Regions from separate parts of the Dermacoccus sp. UBA1591 genome, predicted to be linked through region 2. Evidence: riboswitches for the same ligand, from Rfam matches in the RefSeq annotation. Region 2 holds a riboswitch; each other region holds the start of a gene.
The links. A riboswitch is a leader RNA that binds a small molecule or an ion and turns the genes downstream of it on or off. The one in region 2 is predicted to bind S-adenosylmethionine.
Positions count from the first base shown of each region.

Region 1: it holds a riboswitch for S-adenosylmethionine, as region 2 does, so the genes downstream of both, B2284_RS03200 (bifunctional o-acetylhomoserine/o-acetylserine sulfhydrylase) here and metX (homoserine O-acetyltransferase MetX) in region 2, are expected to answer to the same signal.
Region 3: it holds a riboswitch for S-adenosylmethionine, as region 2 does, so the genes downstream of both, B2284_RS02820 (MetQ/NlpA family ABC transporter substrate-binding protein) here and metX (homoserine O-acetyltransferase MetX) in region 2, are expected to answer to the same signal.

Region 1 is NZ_DCNR01000029.1:20,975-26,611, forward strand. Features, by position in the region: gene B2284_RS03175 (phosphatidylinositol mannoside acyltransferase) at 1-192, opposite strand, end outside; gene pgsA (phosphatidylinositol phosphate synthase) at 197-817, opposite strand; gene B2284_RS03185 (HIT family protein) at 883-1,458, opposite strand; gene B2284_RS03190 (hypothetical protein) at 1,541-1,930, opposite strand; gene B2284_RS03195 (GNAT family N-acetyltransferase) at 1,927-2,421, opposite strand; SAM riboswitch class IV at 2,545-2,660, shown strand; gene B2284_RS03200 (bifunctional o-acetylhomoserine/o-acetylserine sulfhydrylase) at 2,733-4,046, shown strand; gene thrS (threonine--tRNA ligase) at 4,213-5,637, opposite strand, start outside.
Region 2 is NZ_DCNR01000112.1:4,235-9,871, forward strand. Features, by position in the region: partial or broken gene B2284_RS12835 (sigma-70 family RNA polymerase sigma factor) at 1-746, opposite strand, end outside; gene B2284_RS12840 (universal stress protein) at 1,050-1,412, opposite strand; gene metX (homoserine O-acetyltransferase MetX) at 1,482-2,654, opposite strand; SAM riboswitch class IV at 2,689-2,797, opposite strand; gene B2284_RS12850 (hypothetical protein) at 2,887-3,825, opposite strand; gene B2284_RS12855 (EcsC family protein) at 4,097-4,783, opposite strand; gene B2284_RS12860 (PAC2 family protein) at 4,911-5,637, opposite strand, start outside.
Region 3 is NZ_DCNR01000024.1:5,410-11,046, forward strand. Features, by position in the region: gene B2284_RS02805 (alpha/beta fold hydrolase) at 1-27, shown strand, start outside; gene B2284_RS02810 (methionine ABC transporter permease) at 132-800, opposite strand; gene B2284_RS02815 (methionine ABC transporter ATP-binding protein) at 797-1,870, opposite strand; gene B2284_RS02820 (MetQ/NlpA family ABC transporter substrate-binding protein) at 1,867-2,874, opposite strand; SAM riboswitch class IV at 3,053-3,164, opposite strand; gene B2284_RS02825 (neutral/alkaline non-lysosomal ceramidase C-terminal domain-containing protein) at 3,377-3,760, shown strand; gene msrA (peptide-methionine (S)-S-oxide reductase MsrA) at 3,828-4,475, opposite strand; gene B2284_RS02835 (GNAT family N-acetyltransferase) at 4,629-5,637, shown strand, end outside.

The DNA.
Region 1 (5,637 bases), on a different contig from region 2:
GCGCGCGATCGCGTAGTTGGAGCGCATCCGCGCGACGCTCGGGCCGCCGCGGCGCGTCGTGACGTCCGCGATGACGTCGAAGAGGCGGTGGGCGGCGCGCTCGGGCAGCGCCCGCACGCCCCACCAGGCGCCCTTGAACGCTGCGACGGTGACGGCGTCGCGGGCGCGCGTCGTCAACCCCTCGGCGGCCACGCGCTCAGCCCTCGAACGGCTTGGCGAGGGCCTGCTTCCGCACCATGAGCATGCGCTGCACGACCGTGATGAACGATGCGACGGCGAGCAGCGTGAGCACGACGGTCAGCACGATCTCGGGCAGGAACCAGCCGACGAGGCCGGTCGTGACGAGCACGGCGACGAGACGGTCGGCGCGCTCGGCGATGCCGACGTTCGCCTGCATGCCGAGACCCTCGGCCCGGGCCTTGGCGTAGGAGACGACCGAGCCGAGCACGAGGCACGCGAGCGCGAGGCACGCCATGAGGAAGTTGTCGCCCTTGCCCGCGTAGTACAGGACGAGGCCGCCGAAGATCGCGGCGTCACCGACGCGGTCGAGCGTCGAGTCGAGGTAGGCACCCCACGTCGACGAGCGGCCCGACAGGCGCGCCATGTTGCCGTCGAGCATGTCCGAGAAGACGAAGACGGTGATGAACAACGTGCCGACGAGGAAGTCGCCGCGCGGATAGAACCACAGTGCACCGAACGCGACACCGACGGTGCCCACGATCGTCACGACGTCGGGGCTGATGCCGAGACGCAGCAGGAGCTGGGCGATGGGCCGGAAGATGGCGGAGAAAAACGCGCGCGCGTACTTGTTGAGCATGGTGGTTCAACTGTAGCGGTTCGATATACCCGTTCGAGGCAGCGCACTGCCCGTGGTGCCCGGTGTCAGTCGTTCGGCCAGTTCGCGACGATGCGCTGACGGCTGTCCTCGAGCAGCACCGGCAGCGCCTTGGTGCGCCCGATGATCGGCATGAAGTTCATGTCGCCACCCCAGCGCGGCACGATGTGCTGATGCAGGTGCGCGGCGACGCCGGCACCTGCGACGTCACCCTGGTTCATCCCGAGGTTGAACCCGCCCGGGTTCGACGCGGCCTTGAGGGCACGCACCCCGGCCTTCGTCAGCTTCGTGAACTCCTCGGTCTCGTCGTCGGTGAGGTCGATGTACGAGGCGACGTGACGGTACGGGCACACGAGCAGGTGGCCCGGGTTGTACGGGAACAGGTTCATCACGACGAAACAGTGCTCACCACGGTGGACGATGAGGCCGTCGGCGTCGGTCTTCGTAGGCGACGCGCAGAACGGGCAGCCGTGGCCGGCGTCCTTTGTCGGACGCTCGCCCTCGATGTACGCCATGCGGTGCGGCGTCCACAGCCGCCCGAACCCGTCGGCCTCGCCCGCGAAGGCGCCGGCTTGCTCGATGAGGATGTCGTCCTGCGAATCAGTGTTGAACTCGTCGACCATGGCCCGATCCTAGAGCCCCGCCTGCCTCGACGCAGCGGCCGCGGGTGGGCTCGCGCGCACCATGCACCCCGGGTGAGCGGTCTCAGACCGCCGCGATCTCGCGCAGACGCGCCGGGACAATGGTTCGGTCGGCTTCCCCCGCGTGCGCGACGTCGCCGACACGGCCCGCCAACGTCCGCGCGACCTCGGCCGCGTCGCCGTCACCGACGACGGCGACGATGCTCGCCAGCCCGGCGAGGCCCGTGACGGCGTCCTCGAGGTCGAGCCAGTCGTCGTCATCGAGGCCGGCCGCCGCCCCCGGCCATGCGACCGAGGCGGCCATGACGCCGTCACGAGCCCACTGCTCGACAGCGTCGCGCGCGAGGGCGCCGTCAGCACCGAGGTGCAGGACGACGGCGTTCGCGACCGGTTTGGACGGGCAGGCGATGCAGCGCTCGCGCTGATCGAGCGCCCAGATGACGTCGTCGCTCATGACGCACGCTCCGCATCGCGGCGGGCGTCGAGGCCGAACGGCGCCACACGCTGCATGTGACGTTCGTCCGGCGGGCCGAAGCCGGCCCGTTCGTACAGCCTGCGGGCACGCGGACGGGCGTTGAGCATCATTCGCGCGACGTCGTGCGCGTCGGCCCAGGCGTCGACGATCCGCAGCATCCGCTCGGCCAGGCCCTGGCCGCGCGCCGACGGCGTGACGAAGACGACCGCGATGTAGAGCGACGGCTGCGCCGGCCGAGCCAGCGCCGGGGGCCGGTGCACGAGCGACGTCTGCACCATGCCGAGAGCCGTCCCGTCAGCACTCGAGGCGAGCCACGTCGGCAGATCGCCGTAGTGCGCGAGCCAGTGATCGGCATACTCGGTGATGAAGCCGGAGCGGTTGCTCTCCCCCGCCTCGAGGTCCATCTGCAGACGCAGCGCCGCGCAGGCGAACGCGTCTTCGCGGCGCGCGCGGACGATCGTCGGTGTCATGGCAACAGTCAAGCACGGCATGAGGGTCGTCGCCCGTAGGCGCGTCGCGTCAGCACGGGGCCGCGACCGGAATGTGAGACAGCATTCCCGCCTGATGACACCACCCGGCCTAGAGTGGCCGCAGGTCACGAGCGCCAGCGTCAAACCCCGGTTTGCTGGCCGGCAACCCTCCCACCGCGGCGGGGTGCTCCGGGTGACGACCTGGCCCGGCGCCGAGCGCGTCCGGGCAAGCGCGGAGGGATTCCCCTTCGGGCACCACACGTACGGTGCGCCGCCCGTGCGTCCACGCACTCCTCAAGAGGGACATCATCATGAGCTCCGAGAACTGGGCCTTCGAGACCAAGCAGATCCACGTCGGCCAGAACGTCGACGGCGACACCGGCGCCCGGGCGCTGCCGATCTACCAGACGACGTCGTTCGTCTTCGACTCCGCCGAGACCGCGGCCAACCGCTTCGGCCTGTCGGATCTCGGCCCCATCTACACACGCATCGGTAACCCGACGGCGCAGGCGGTCGAAGACCGCATCGCCGCGCTGGAGGGCGGCGTCGGCGCGTTGCTGCTCGCGTCGGGTCAGGCGGCGACGACGTTCGCCATCCTCAACGTCGCGCAGGCCGGCGACCACATCGTCGCCTCGTCCGCGCTGTACGGCGGCACGTACAACCTGCTGAAGTACACGCTCAAGCGACTCGGCGTCGAGACGACGTTCATCGACAACATCAACGATCTCGACGAGTGGCGCGGCGCCATCCGCGACAACACGAAGCTGCTGTTCGGCGAGACGCTGAGCAACCCCGACCAGAAGGTGCTCGACGTGCGCGGCCTCGCCGACATCGCGCATGACGCCGGGGTGCCGCTGTTCGTCGACAACACCGTCGCGACGCCGTACCTGCTGCGCCCGATCGAGCATGGCGCGGACGTCGTCATCCACTCCGCGACGAAGTACCTCGGGGGGCACGGGACGTCGATCGCCGGCGTGCTCGTCGACGCCGGGACGTTCGACTACGCCGCCGACCCGGCGAAGTTCCCGCAGTTCAACGAGCCGTCGGAGAGCTACCACGGTCTCGTGTTCGCCCGCGACCTCGGCGTCGGATCGCCGCTCGGCGCGAACCTCGCCTTCATCCTCAAGGCGCGCGTCGAACTGCTGCGCGACCTCGGCGCGGCCGTCTCCCCGTTCAACGCGTTCCTCATCGCGCAAGGCCTCGAGACGTTGTCGCTGCGTGTGGAGCGACACGTGGAGAACGCGAAGAAGGTCGTCGAGTTCCTGAAGTCGCAGCCGCAGGTCGAGAAGTTGTTCTACGCCTCCGACCCGTCGAGCCCCTACAAGGAACTCGCCGACCGCTACCTGCCCGCCGGCTCCGGCGCCGTGCTGTCGTTCGAGATCGCCGGCGGCGTCGAGGCGGGCAAGAAGTTCGTCGACGCTCTCGAACTGCACTCGCACGTCGCGAACATCGGTGACGTCCGTTCCCTCGCCATCCATCCTGCGTCGACGACGCACTCCCAGGGCAGCGACGAGGACCGCCGCGGCGCCGGCGTGACGCCCGGACTCGTGCGGTTGAGCGTCGGCATCGAGAACTCCGCCGACATCATCGCCGACCTCGAGAAGGGCTTCGCTGCAGCGAAGTGACCGTGCGCTGAGGTGGGTCCCCGCGACGGGTGACGCAACCGGGTTCCCTACCCCGAGCGTGGTCACCCGGCCGTGTCGAACGCCGGCCCTCGGGTGCACATGCCAACACACGAGCGCGCCCCCGAACCGCGAGGTTCGGGGGCGCGCGTCGTCGTCGAGGCAGACGTCAGCCGGCCGTCGGGTCGGTGTTCTGACGTTCGGTGATGACGCGGGTGATCTCGGCGATCGCGTCGGCCACCGGCACGCCGTTCTTCTGCGACCCGTCGCGGAAACGGAACGAGACGGCGCCGTTGTCGCGGTCCTCTTCACCGGCGATCAGGATGAACGGCGCCTTCGACTTGGACGCGTTGCGGATCTTCTTCGGGAAGCGGTCGTCGCTCATGTCGACCTCGACACGCACGCCGGCTTCGCGCAGCTTCATCGCGACGTCCTGTAGGTAGTCGTAGTACTCCTCCGCGACGGGCACGGCGAGCACCTGAACCGGCGCGAGCCACGCCGGGAACGCGCCCGCGTAGTGCTCGACGAGCACGCCGAGGAAGCGTTCGATCGAGCCGAACTTCGCCGAGTGGACCATGACGGGCTGCTGACGCGAGCCGTCCGCCGCCTGGTACTCGAGGCCGAAACGAGCGGGCTGGTTGAAGTCGTACTGGATCGTCGACATCTGCCAGGTACGGCCGATGGCGTCGCGCGCCTGCACGGAGATCTTCGGGCCGTAGAACGCGGCACCGCCCGGGTCCGGCACGAGCTCGAGGCCGGACTCGAGCGCGACGTCCGACAGCACCTTCGTCGCGATGTCCCACTGTTCGTCGGTGCCGATGAACTTGTCCTTCTTGTCCCCGTCGACGTCGCGCGTCGAGAGCTCGAGGTAGAAGTCGTTCATGCCGAAGTCGCGCAGTAGGCCGAGGATGAAGTCGAGCAGGTGCTTGATCTCTCCCGGCGCCTGTTCGGGCGTGACGTAGCTGTGCGAGTCGTCCTGGGTGATCATGCGCACGCGCGTCAGACCGGAGAGCACGCCCGACTTCTCGTCGCGGTACACCGTGCCGAACTCGAAGAAGCGCAGCGGCAGCTCACGGTAGGAGCGCCCACGCGAACGGAAGATCTCGTTGTGCATCGGGCAGTTCATCGCCTTGAGGCGGTAGTTCTGCCCGTCGACGTCGAGGGGCGGGAACATCCCGTCCGCGTAGTACGGCAGGTGACCCGAGGTGTAGAAGAGGTCTTCCTTCGCAATGTGCGGCGTGCCGACGTAGGAGAAGCCCTCCTCGATGTGACGGCGGCGGACGTAGTCCTCCATCTCACGCTTGATGATGCCGCCCTTGGGGTGGAACACCGGCAGGCCGGGGCCGATGTTCTCGGGGAAGCTGAACAGGTCGAGCTCGGCGCCGAGCTTGCGGTGGTCGCGCTTCTCGGCCTCGGCGAGGCGCTCGAGGTAGGCCTTCAGCTCGTCCTTCGTCGGCCACGCAGTGCCGTAGATGCGCTGCAGCTGCGGGTTCTTCTCGCTGCCGCGCCAGTATGCGGCGGCCGAACGCATGAGCTTGAACGCGTTGCCGAGCACCTTCGTCGACGGCACGTGCGGGCCGCGGCACAGGTCGCC
Region 2 (5,637 bases):
GCACCTGCCGTCACGACCTGCTGGGCCGGCGCGTCATCCTCGTCACCCGGACGCAGGACGAAGCCGCCCTTCTCGTCTTCGGCCTCGCCGGCGGGCTTCTTCGCCTCGTCGACCTCCTCGGCGCCTGCCTCGACGTCCGTCACGACGACGTCGTCGATCTCGACGTCCTCGGCGACGACCTTGTCCGGCTCGCCAGCGGATGCTTTCTTGGCGGTGGTCTTCTTCGCGGTCGTCGACTTGGCCGCGGTGGCCTTCTTCGCCGTCGCCTTCTTGGCGGTGGTCTTCTTGGCGGCCGCCTTCTTCGCGGGGGCCTCACTCGCCTCGTCGGCGGTGACGTTCTCGTCGAGCTCGACGTCGGTCTCCGCCTCTACGGCCTTCTTCGCCGCCGTCTTCTTGACGGCAGCCTTCTTCGCGGTCGTCGTCTTGGCCGCGGTGGTCTTCTTCGCGGCAGCGGTCTTCGTCGCCGTCTTCTTGGCAGTCGACTTCTTCGCCGCGCTCTTGCGCCCGGTCGTCGTGGCGACGGCCTGGGCCGCGTGAACCTCGTCGAGCACGATCTCGATGCCCTCGGCCCCCAGCGCCTTCAGCACCGCCTTCTGCTTGGCCATGGAGATCTTCGCTTCTTCGAGGGCGGTCTTCAGCACCACGCTGTCGACCGTGCCGCTCGCGCGCCCCTGCTCGAACAGAGCAATGACCGCGGGATGGTCGATGTCCGCGGGAAGCGCGGGGGTCTGAGCCGTTTCGGACACTGAGGTCACCAACTACCTTCCGAGAGTGCACAACGCATCGGGCAGGCGCAATCGCGCGCCGAGCGCTTCGTACGAGGGAAGAGACGAACCACGGGGGCGGGATCCGACGAGAGCCGGTTGCCCGAGACTCACCTGAGCTCGCCTGGCACCGTGGTGCCTGATTCGATCCCCCGCGTCGCTTCTTTCACCATTATAGAACTCTGGGTCGAGAACCGCAGAATCACGGGGTTCAACGCCCCTGCGTGCGCGGGTGTTCCCGACCTGACGCAAGCGCGTCAGGCCGGGGTTGGGAGCAGCGCGAGATCAGTGCGCTGTGGGCTTGACCGCGAGGACGGGGCACGGCGCGTCGAGCAGCAGCCGCTGAGCGCTCGAACCGAGGATCAGCTTGCCGACGGGCGTGCGGCGACGCAGCCCGATGACGAGCAGCGCCGGGTCGAGTTCGGCCACCTCGTCGAGGATCACCTCGACCGCGTCCTGGCCCTCCTCCACCTGCACGACGCGGCCGCCGACCGCGTCCGCACTCTCCTGCGCGGCAGCGCGCGCGTCGTCGCTCGGGACGGTCGAGACGAGTACGAGCGGGCGCCCCAGCACACTCGACTGACGCACGGCCTCGGCCACCGCGGCCTCACCCTCCGGGCCCGGAGCGAAACTGACGACGACGGACATGCGCAACCCCTGTTCTGCGACTGTGGCGATCGGCTCACACGCTACCCGAGGTGCCGCGAGCGCCCGCCGTCACGCCACGGGACGGACGCGGCCCGCCTCGGCCGTGAGCGGCCGAGCGATGACCTCGCGCACGAGCGCCGCGATCTGGTCGGCCTCGATGAGGAAACCGTCGTGACCGTGCGGCGAGTGGATGAGACGCAGCCGTCCGCGCCCGTGAGCCCGGACGATGTCGGCGGAGGCACTGACCGGGAACAGCCGATCGGAGTCGACCGCGGCGACGACGAGCTCACCCCCGAACACCCGAAGCGCAGGCTCGATGCCGCCGCGGCCGCGGCCGACGTCGTGCGTCGCCATCGCCTGCGTGAGCCGCACATAACTCATGGCGTCGAACCGCGCGACGAGTTTCGCGGCGTGGTGCTCGAGATAGCTCTCGACGGCGAACAGGCCGCCGTCGAGCGTGCGGTCCGCTCCCTGCGACTCGCGCCCGAACCGCTCCTGCAACTCGTGCGCGCTGCGGTAGGAGGTGTGCGCGATCTGGCGGGCGAGCCCGAGCCCCGACGTCGGGAAGACGCCCTGCTCGAGGTAGCCGCCACCCCGGAAATCCGGGTCAGCTTCGATTGCCCGCACCTGCGTGTGCCCCCACGCGATCTGGTCGGCGCCCGCCGCCGCGCAGCTCGCGACGACGAGGGCGCGCTGCACCCGATGCGGGAAGGTCGCCACCCACTCCGCGGCGCGCATCCCGCCGAAGGAGCCGCCGATGACAGTGTGGAAGCGCGCGATGCCGAGAGCGTCGGCGACCCGCGCCTCGGCGCGCGCCTGATCCCTGACGCTGACGTGTGGGAAGCGCCCGCCCCACACCCGGCCGTCTGGTGCGAGCGACATGGGGCCCGTGCTGCCGCGACAGCCGCCGAGCACGTTGATCGCCACGACGAACAGCTCGTCGGTGTCGAGGGGCGCGCCGGGGCCGATGAGACCAGGCCACCACCCCGCCGTCGGCTGCCCGGGGCCGACCGGCCCGACGACGTGCGAGTCTCCGGTCAGGGCGTGCTCGACGAGGACGGCGTTGCTCGCGTCGTCGTTCAGCTCGCCCCAGCACTCGTACGTCATGACGACGTCGGGCAGGGCGGCGCCGTTCTCCAGCGTCAGGGTGCCGATGTGGACGGCACGTGCGTGCGGGTTGAACCCGTCGTCGGTGAGGGGCGCCGCGGGGTCGGCCACGGCGAGGCGACGGTGCGAAACCATGACGTCCTCGATTCCGAGGTGGGTCGCAACCCACCTCTCGCGCTTGCCGCCCACGGGCGGCCCTGTCGTCACCCGGGGCACCCCGCCGCGAGGGAGGGTTGCCGCTCAGCAAGCCGGGGCTTGTGTCGCTGAAACTCTTGACCTGCGACACAGTAGGCGGCCCTGCCCGCGGCTTCCATCGCCCGCGCGGCGACGTCCACGATGTGGCGCGCTCCCACAACCGGCACGCTCGTCAGGCGACGGAACTCTGCCGAGCCTTCGTGTGGAGCGCACCGACGGCCTGCTCGTACGACAACCCCGTGCCTGTGATGTCGCGCAGCAGTTGCCCCAATGACGTACCCCCGATGCGCAGCGACGCCGCGGCGCACGCACCGGCTCCCCGCAGGTCGCCTTCGCGCCAGGTCGCGGCGGCCTCGAGGGCCTTCCACGCGGCGCGGCCGTGGCGCGGCACGAGCGGCAGCCAAGTTCGCAGGCACGCGCTCGTCATCAGCGGGCCCGTCTCGCCGAGCGGCATGCCCGGGCTCAGCAGACGGAACAGTTCGGGTGCGACGCACAGGAGGATCTCATCGCGCGTCGGGCCGTCGACGACAGCGTCGGCGAGCACCTGCAGGTCGGCGCTGCGGGAGCGTCGCCGGGTGCCCGACGCGGTGTCGGGGACGTCGCACAACCGTGCCCAGGCGGCTCGGACGTCGACGACGCTGGGAACGGGGCGCGCGGTGGCGGCCATGGCCTCGCCGCCGCGGCGGACGTGGCGAAGCTGCTCGCGGGTCTGCTCTGACAGGGACGGGATCTCGTGGATCGCGCCGTCACAGCAGCCGAGCTCGCATTCGATGGCCCACCAGTGCTCGTCGCTGGCACCGAGGACGTGGTGCAGCGGCACGCGGCGCTCGATGCGTTTCGCGAGGGCCGCGATGTCGACGCGGCCCGGCTCGCAGCGATAGGCGATGGCGATGGCGGCCTGCGCACCCATCGTCGCGCGCCGCTCAGCGACGACGTCGAGCATGTGCGCCGTCTCCCCGTCGCACGCATCGTCCGCCCAGCCGAGCACCCCCGCGAGCGCACCGTCACGTTCGAACAGGACGATGACGGCGCCCGCCCCCTCGGAGCCGACGAGATCGGGAAGGCCTGCCACCAGGGCGCTGAGGCCCTTGAGTCGTGTTGTTGTCTTCATGCCCCCAGCGAAACCCATGACGCCACCCGCGCGCTGACCACGAGCCACAAACCTGTGGACGAGGCATCCTGCGGGCCGCGAAACGGGCCGTAGCCGTCACACCTGTGGGTGAGTGGGCCGTTCGAGCAAGGCCAGGCGGGGGTTCGCGGCCCCCAGATCGTCGCCCGGAAGCCCGTTGATGCGCACGGACGACACATCGCCGAACCGGCCCGGACACGCCGAACGCCACCCGTCGAAGACGAGTGGCGTTCGAGGTGGAATCAGGGAGACGTCAGGCTGACGGCGGGATCTGCGCGACGAAGTCGCGACGCGCCGACTGGGCGATCTTGCGGATGAGGACGACATCGAGGCCGCCACCGATGAAGCCGCCCGCCACGGGGATGAGGCGCGGAATGCGCGTGAGGAAGCGACGCCCCACCTGCGAGCCGAGACGGAACGCAACTGACTTGTTCACGACGGCGAGCGCCGCCGGCGGCAGCTTGCGCGTGGCGACGTTCGTCGCGACGCCACCCGTCATCGGGCCAAGGCCCTTGAGGACCTGCGTCGCGTCCGCACCGATGAGGTCGAGCAGGATCGCCGAGCGCACGGCTGGGTCGTCGACGTCGTGACCGTTGATGGCGGCGATCGCCGCGACCATGCGCGTCGCGACGGTGTAGAAACCGATGACGTTCGCGGGCAGTGCCACGGGGAGCGTGACGAAACCGCCGAGGTTGGTGAGGAAGCCGTTCGCGCCCGCGAGCTTCGTGTGTGATGCGACGACGTCGTCCATCGCCGCTTCCTTGGAGCCCGCCTTCTTCATCGCCTCGTCGGCGACGGCGCGGGCCGACTTGAACGTCGCCACGCCCCCGATGCCCACCGAGATGAGGTGCTGCGCCAGGGTGTTGGCCGTCGAGTCGAGCATGCCCGACGATTTCTCGGGGGCTGCAGGAGCCTTCTTGTCTTGACCGAATCCGAACATGAGGTGATCCTCCCAAGTTGGCGGGGGCCCGGCAAGCCACCGCAGGGGTGGCCGCAGCCAGGCGAGCGTTGCGAAGCCCGCGTGGCCGTCGGCTCAGACCGACGGCCGGCGAGAAGCGCTCGCGGGCTCACAACGAGCCCTTGGTGCCCGGATCCTCTCCCTCGGCGCGCAGGAACTGCTCCAGCTCGGCGCCGATCTCGTCTGCGCTCGGCAGGTCGTTCATCTCGGCGGCGAGGAGCGAGCGTCGACGACGACCCTCGGTGAAGGCGTCGTACTGCCGCTCGAGGCCCTCGACGACCTCGGTGACCTCGTCGTTCTCGCTGATCTGCTTGGCGATGTCGGCGCGATGCAGCCCGGCGATCGCGGCGAGCTCCTGAGCGGGGATCGCCAGCCCCGTCAGCCCGCAGACGGCCTCGAGCGCGGCGAGCGCGGCGTCCGCGAACTCGACCTGCGTGAGGTAGTGCGGCACGTGGATCGCGAAACCTGCGGTGTCCATGCCTGCCTCGGCGAGCCGGATGTGCATGAGCCCTTCGGCACTCGAGGGCACCTGGACGTTGCCGAAGAGCGGCTCGTTCTCCGTCAGCAGACGCTGATCGGAGGCGAAACGCGTGAAACCGACCGGGCGCGTGTGCGGCACCGCCATCGGGATGCCGTGCGCGCTCACCATGAGCGAGACGCCGAGGTTCGCCGCGAGGATGCGGACGGCCTCGCTGACGCGCTCCCACTGGTAGTCGGGCTCGGGGCCGGCGAGCAGCAGGAACGGCGTGCCTTCGGCGTCGACGAGGCGGTACAGCACGAGAGCCGGGTCGTCGTACTCGCTGTAGCGGTCGCGATCGAACGTCATCATCGGGCGG
Region 3 (5,637 bases), on a different contig from region 2:
AAGGTCGCCACCGTCGGCGCTCGCTGACGCACGGCTGGTCTGACGCGTCCTGACGGCGAAGGGCCGCGATCATCCTCTCCGGATGGTCGCGGCCTTTCGTCATGCTCGCGCCGAGCGGCGCGGAGGGTGTCTCAGTGACGCAGCGCCTTGCGGGCCAGAGCGTTGCCGATGAACTGGGCGATCTGAACGAAGACGATGATGACGACGACGGCGGCCCACGTCACGGCCCAGTCGTAGCGGCGGTAACCGTAGGACAGGGCGAAGTCACCGATGCCGCCGCCGCCCATGGCGCCGACGACGGCCGTCATGTCGATGACCGCGACGAGCGCGAACGTGTAGCCGAGGATCAGCGGCGCCAGCGCCTCGGGGATGAGCACGGTGCGAATGATGCGCCACGGACTCGCCCCCATCGCCTGCGCCGCCTCGATGACGCCGGGGTCGACGCTCACGAGGTTCTGCTCGACGATGCGGCTGATGCCGAAGGTCGAGGCGATCGTCAGCGGGAAGATCATCGACTTCGCACCGATCGTCGAGCCCGTGACTGCGAGCGTCAACGGCCCGAGAGCGGCGGCGAAGATGATGAACGGGATCGGTCGGATGATGTTGACGAGGACGTTGAGCACCGTGTGCAGAACTCGGTTCTCGAGGATGCCGCCGCGTCGTGTGGTGTTGAGCAGCACGCCGAGGGCGAGGCCGAGGATGCCGCCCATGATGATCGTCGCGCCGACCATGAGCAGCGTCTCGCCCACCGCGGTGACGATCGTGGGGCGCAGCGCCTCCCAATCGGTTGCGGGCATCATGCGGCGACCTCCTCGACGTCGGCGGCGAGACGCAGTTCGTCGAGCACGGTGGTGACGGCGTCGTCGTCGCCGCGCAGGGCGAGCGTCAACGTCGTCAGGGTGTCGTCCTTGAGCGGTGTGAGTCCACCGTGCACGATCTCCGGTTCGACGCCGTGTGCGGACATGCGGGCCAGGACACGGCCGAACTCGCGCGGGTCGTGAACCGTCAGCGTCGCGAGGCGCCCGTCGTGGGCAGCGCGCAGCCGGGCGCTCTCGCGTGCGTCGGGCACGTTCCGCAGGGTGGCGTCGACGAGGCGGCGCGTCGCGTCCGCCTTCGGCGCGCCGAGGACGTCGACGGTGCGCCCGGACTCGACGATGCGGCCGGCCTCGAGGACGACGACGTCGTCGGCGAGTTCGCGCACGACGTCCATCTCGTGGGTGATGACGACGATCGTCACGCCGAGCTCGTCGTTGACGCGGCGCAGCAGCGCGAGGACGTCCTTCGTCGTGTCGGGGTCGAGCGCGGACGTGGACTCGTCGGCGAGCAGGATCTCCGGGTTCGTCGCGAGCGCACGGGCGATGCCGACGCGCTGCTTCTGCCCGCCGGAGAGCTCGTCGGGGTAGGCCCACGCCTTCTCGGTGAGCCCGACGAAGCTGAGCAGCTCGGTGATGCGCGCCTCCTGGCGCGCCTTGTCCCAGTCGGCGACCTCGAGGGGGTAGGCGACGTTGGCGTACACCGTGCGCGAGCGGATGAGGTTGAACTGCTGGAACACCATGCCGATGCGACCGCGCAGCTCGCGCACCTGCTTCGCGGACAGCGACGCGAGGTCGACGCCGTCGATCTCGACGTGGCCGCGCGTCGGCGTCTCCAGGCCGTTGATGAGACGTACGAGGGTGCTCTTGCCGGCGCCGGAGAAACCGATGACGGCGACGATGCGTCCGCGCTCCACCTGCGTCGTGATGCCGTCGAGAGCCGTCACCCGGCTCTTGCCGCGGGTGAACGTCTTGCCGACGTCGTGGAAGGCGACGGCGGGCGGGGTGGCACTCGCCGGCGCGGCGGCCTTCGTCGGTGTGGGGGAGGGGCCCGTCACTTCGATCCCTTCGCCTTGATCTGGGCCTCGAGGTTCGCGAGGATGCCCTGCACCTCGGAGGCGGAGTTGTTCACGAGGACGCTCGTGCCCTTCGTGCGCTCCTCGATGAGCTTCTCGACGCTCGGGTCGTGGTAGGCCTTGACGAACTTGGCGTAGTCGGCGTTGTCCTTGTCCGCGGCGCGCGCGACGACGACGTTGATGTACGGCTTCGACGAGGCCGCATGCGGGTCGTCCTTGAACAGGGCCTTGCTCGGGTCGAGCTTCGCGTCCGCGGCGAAGTTGTTGTTGACGATCGCGCCGTCGACGGACGGCAGCGCGGCCGCGGTCTGCTCGGCGTTGACCGCTGTGACGGTGACCTTCGAGGCGCCGGCTTCGATGTCGGCCGGGGTCGACAGCGAGGTGCCACCACCCTTGAGCTTCAGCAGTCCGGCGCTCTGCAGCAGCAGCAAGGCGCGTGCCTGGTTCGTCGGATCGTTGGGGATGGCGATCTTGCCGCCCTGGGGGAACTGGCCGACGCTCGTGTGCTTCTTCGAGTACAGCGCCAGCGGGACGATGTACGTCGCCCCGATGGGCGTGAGGTTCTGCTTCGCCTTGGTGTTGTAGTCGGCGAGGAATTGCAGGTGCTGGAACTGGTTGAGGTCGACCTGGCCCTCGGAGAGCGCGGGGTTGGCCTGGGTGTAATCAGAGAAGTTGACCGGTTCGATGTCGAGGCCGTACTTGTCCTTGCCCACCTTGACGAGCTGGTTCCAGTACGGGTCCGACGCCTCCGTCGTGCCCACCTTGAGGTGGGTCAGCTTGTCGTCACTGCTCCCGCCGAGCACCTTGGCCCCGATGCCGGCGGCCAGCGCGACGACGAGGACGCCTGCGCCGATCGCGACGTACTTGCCGGTGTTGTTCTTCGGTTTCGGGGGCAGGGCGGTCGCGCCGTTCTCGGCGCTCGTGGCGTCATGCGTGGACGAGGCGGGCGTCGAGGTCTCGTCGGCGGGGGTGTGCTTGTCGGTCATGATCTCTCCTGGTGAGGCGGCAAGGATGCGAATGCGCGGAGCTGGCGCGGATGCGCGGAGTCAGCGCGAAGGCGGGGGCGCCGGGGTGGGGCGCGGTGCGCGGTGTCGTGCGGGGCATGCCTTTCGGGGCCTGGGCAGCGCAACGGAAGGCTCACGAGGATGCCGTCACGTTGGGTGCCGAGCGTGCTTGCCGCGTGGTCGACGCGGCCGGGTCATCACCTGGAGCACCCCGCCACGCGTGTGAGGGTTGCCGTCCGACCAGCCAGGGCTTTGCATCGGATCTCTTGACCAGCAGCGAGATTAGAGCCGCGCACGACAAAGCGTCAAGTTGTGGCACTGGAGATGAGACGTGGGCGAAGATTGTGACGTGCGACACGCGGCGTGGCTGATGCGGCGTCTTTCGCCGTCGAGGCTCGGGTGAGTGATTTCTTCACACAGCTTGGACGATCGTCTAGGTGGGTGATGAGTGTGACGTCGGCCACGCGCCGAGGGCCCCGGCGTCGTGTTCGACGACGCCCCACCCGGGCAGCACTTCGGTGACGTCCTGACTCAGCCGGACGCCACACGCTCGGCTGGTTCGAGCGTGCGGGCGGTCTTCCGCGGCGGCCACCCGAAGAATGACTTCCGCACGATGGGCACGTTCGTCAAGGTGCAGCGTCAGGTCGGCTCGTCGTGGGTCGACGTCCTCGACGACCACGACTGGGACACCGCGTACGTCTGGTCGCGCGAGGGCGTCTCGTACTCGCGATGCACCATGGAGCGGCGCATACGTCGCGGCACGCCCGCGAGCACGTATCGCCTCGTGCAGCAGGGCAACTGGAAGAACGGCTGGAACGGCAAGGTCAGTGCCCATACCGGAACGAGCCGGGCCTTCCAGGTGCGCTGAGACGGCCGGTGCGCCGCGGTGGCCGGTTGATCGGCCGCCGGCTCAGCAGCCGCCGTGCATGTCGTCGTCAGCGTGGCGGGAGGACATCCGTCTGCGCGGGCAGGTCGGCGACGCCGACGGGGCACGTGACGCCCTTGAAGCCGTGGTTGCAGTAGCCGCCGGGGTGCTTGGACAGGTACTGCTGGTGGTACAGCTCCGCCGGCCAGAAGGGGCCCGCCTCGTCGGCCGGGCGCATCTCGGTCGTGATGGCGCCGCGGCCCGCGTCGTCGAGTGCCTCTTGGAAGAGCGCGGACGTCTCGCGGGCAGCGCGCTCCTGCTGCGGCGTCGTCCAGTAGATCGCCGAGCGGTACTGCGTGCCGACGTCGTTGCCCTGCCGGTTCGCGGTCGTCGGGTCGTGGTTCTCCCAGAACGCCTTGAGAAGCTCGCGTTCGGACACGCGCGACGGGTCGTAGGCCACCATGACCGTCTCGGTGTGGCCCGTGCCGCCGTCACAGACGTCCTCGTACGTCGGCTCGGTGGCGTGGCCGCCCATGTACCCGACGGCCGTGGTGACGACGCCCGGAATCTTCCAGAAGATGCGTTCGGCGCCCCAGAAGCAGCCCATCGCGACGTACAGGGTCGCCGAGCCGTCGGGCAGTTCGGAGAACATCGGCACGTCGAGGACGTCGTGCAGGTCGCTCGCCTCGGGCGTTCGGGTGTGCTTTCGAGTGAACATGAGGTGCCTTTCCTCGGGTTCCGAGACAACACCGCCGGCGGTCGAGGCATTCCGGCCCGAGCCTCCGCCGGCATGAACGGGTTGTCGCACGATCCAGGCGGACGCGCCGAAAAACCGGTTGCGTACGCAGCTGGTGCTGAGTGCAATGTCGCCATGCGCATTCGTCAGATCGGCCCGTCCGACCCGCTGTTCGACGCCTGGGCGCAGGTGTTCATGACGGTGGGCCACGAGCAGTGGGGCAAGCACACGACCGCCTACCCCGCCGACGAGCTGCGCGCCATGTGGGGCAAGGAATCCGAGACGCGTCATGCGTTCGTCGCCGTCGAGGGGGAAGCCTCGTGTGACGACGACGCCGTTGGGGGAGCAGCCGACATCCAGGATGATGGCGTGGACACAGCAGCTGGCGTCGTCGGTGCCGCCGAGCTCGTCCTGCCGCGCCGCGACAACACCCACCTCGCGTTTCTCCACCTCGACGTGCTGGCTCCCGCGCGACGACGGGGTGTCGGCTCGGCGCTGCTCTCAGCCGCGGAGGAGATCATGCAGGACGAGGGACGTACGACGGTCCTCGTCGAGACGCAGACGCCCGTCGGCCAGCCTGACGCCGGAGGCGCCTTCCTCGCTGCCCGAGGGTTCGCTCAGGCCCAGAGGTGCGTGCGCAACGCTCAGCGTCTGCCGGTCAGCGACGCCGTCGCCGCACAGATGCGTGCCGCCCTCGCGTTCGACGACGAGTATGTCGTCGAGACGGCCGTCGACGACCTCCCGTCGCAGTGGCTCGAGGAGCGGGCCCGTCTCGGAGCGATGATGTCGACCGACACCCCGCTCGGTGACGTTGCGATCGAACCGGAGACGTGGGATGCCGCGCGGGTGCACGAGCTGTTCGACACCGCACGCGCTCAGGGTCGACGCGTCGTCGAGGCCGTGGCGTGGCACCGACCGAGCGGGCAGATGGCCGCGTTCACGCACGTCAGCGTTCCCGCGGAGACGCCTTGGATCGCCTACCAGGACGACACCCTCGTCGAGGCCGCGCACCGTGGGCACCGGCTCGGCTACCGGGTCAAGGCTGCGGTGTCGCTGCTGCTGCCGCAGGTCGCGCCGGGCGTCGAGGTGCAGCGCACCTGGAACGACGAGACGAACACCCACATGCTGCGGATCAACTCCGAGC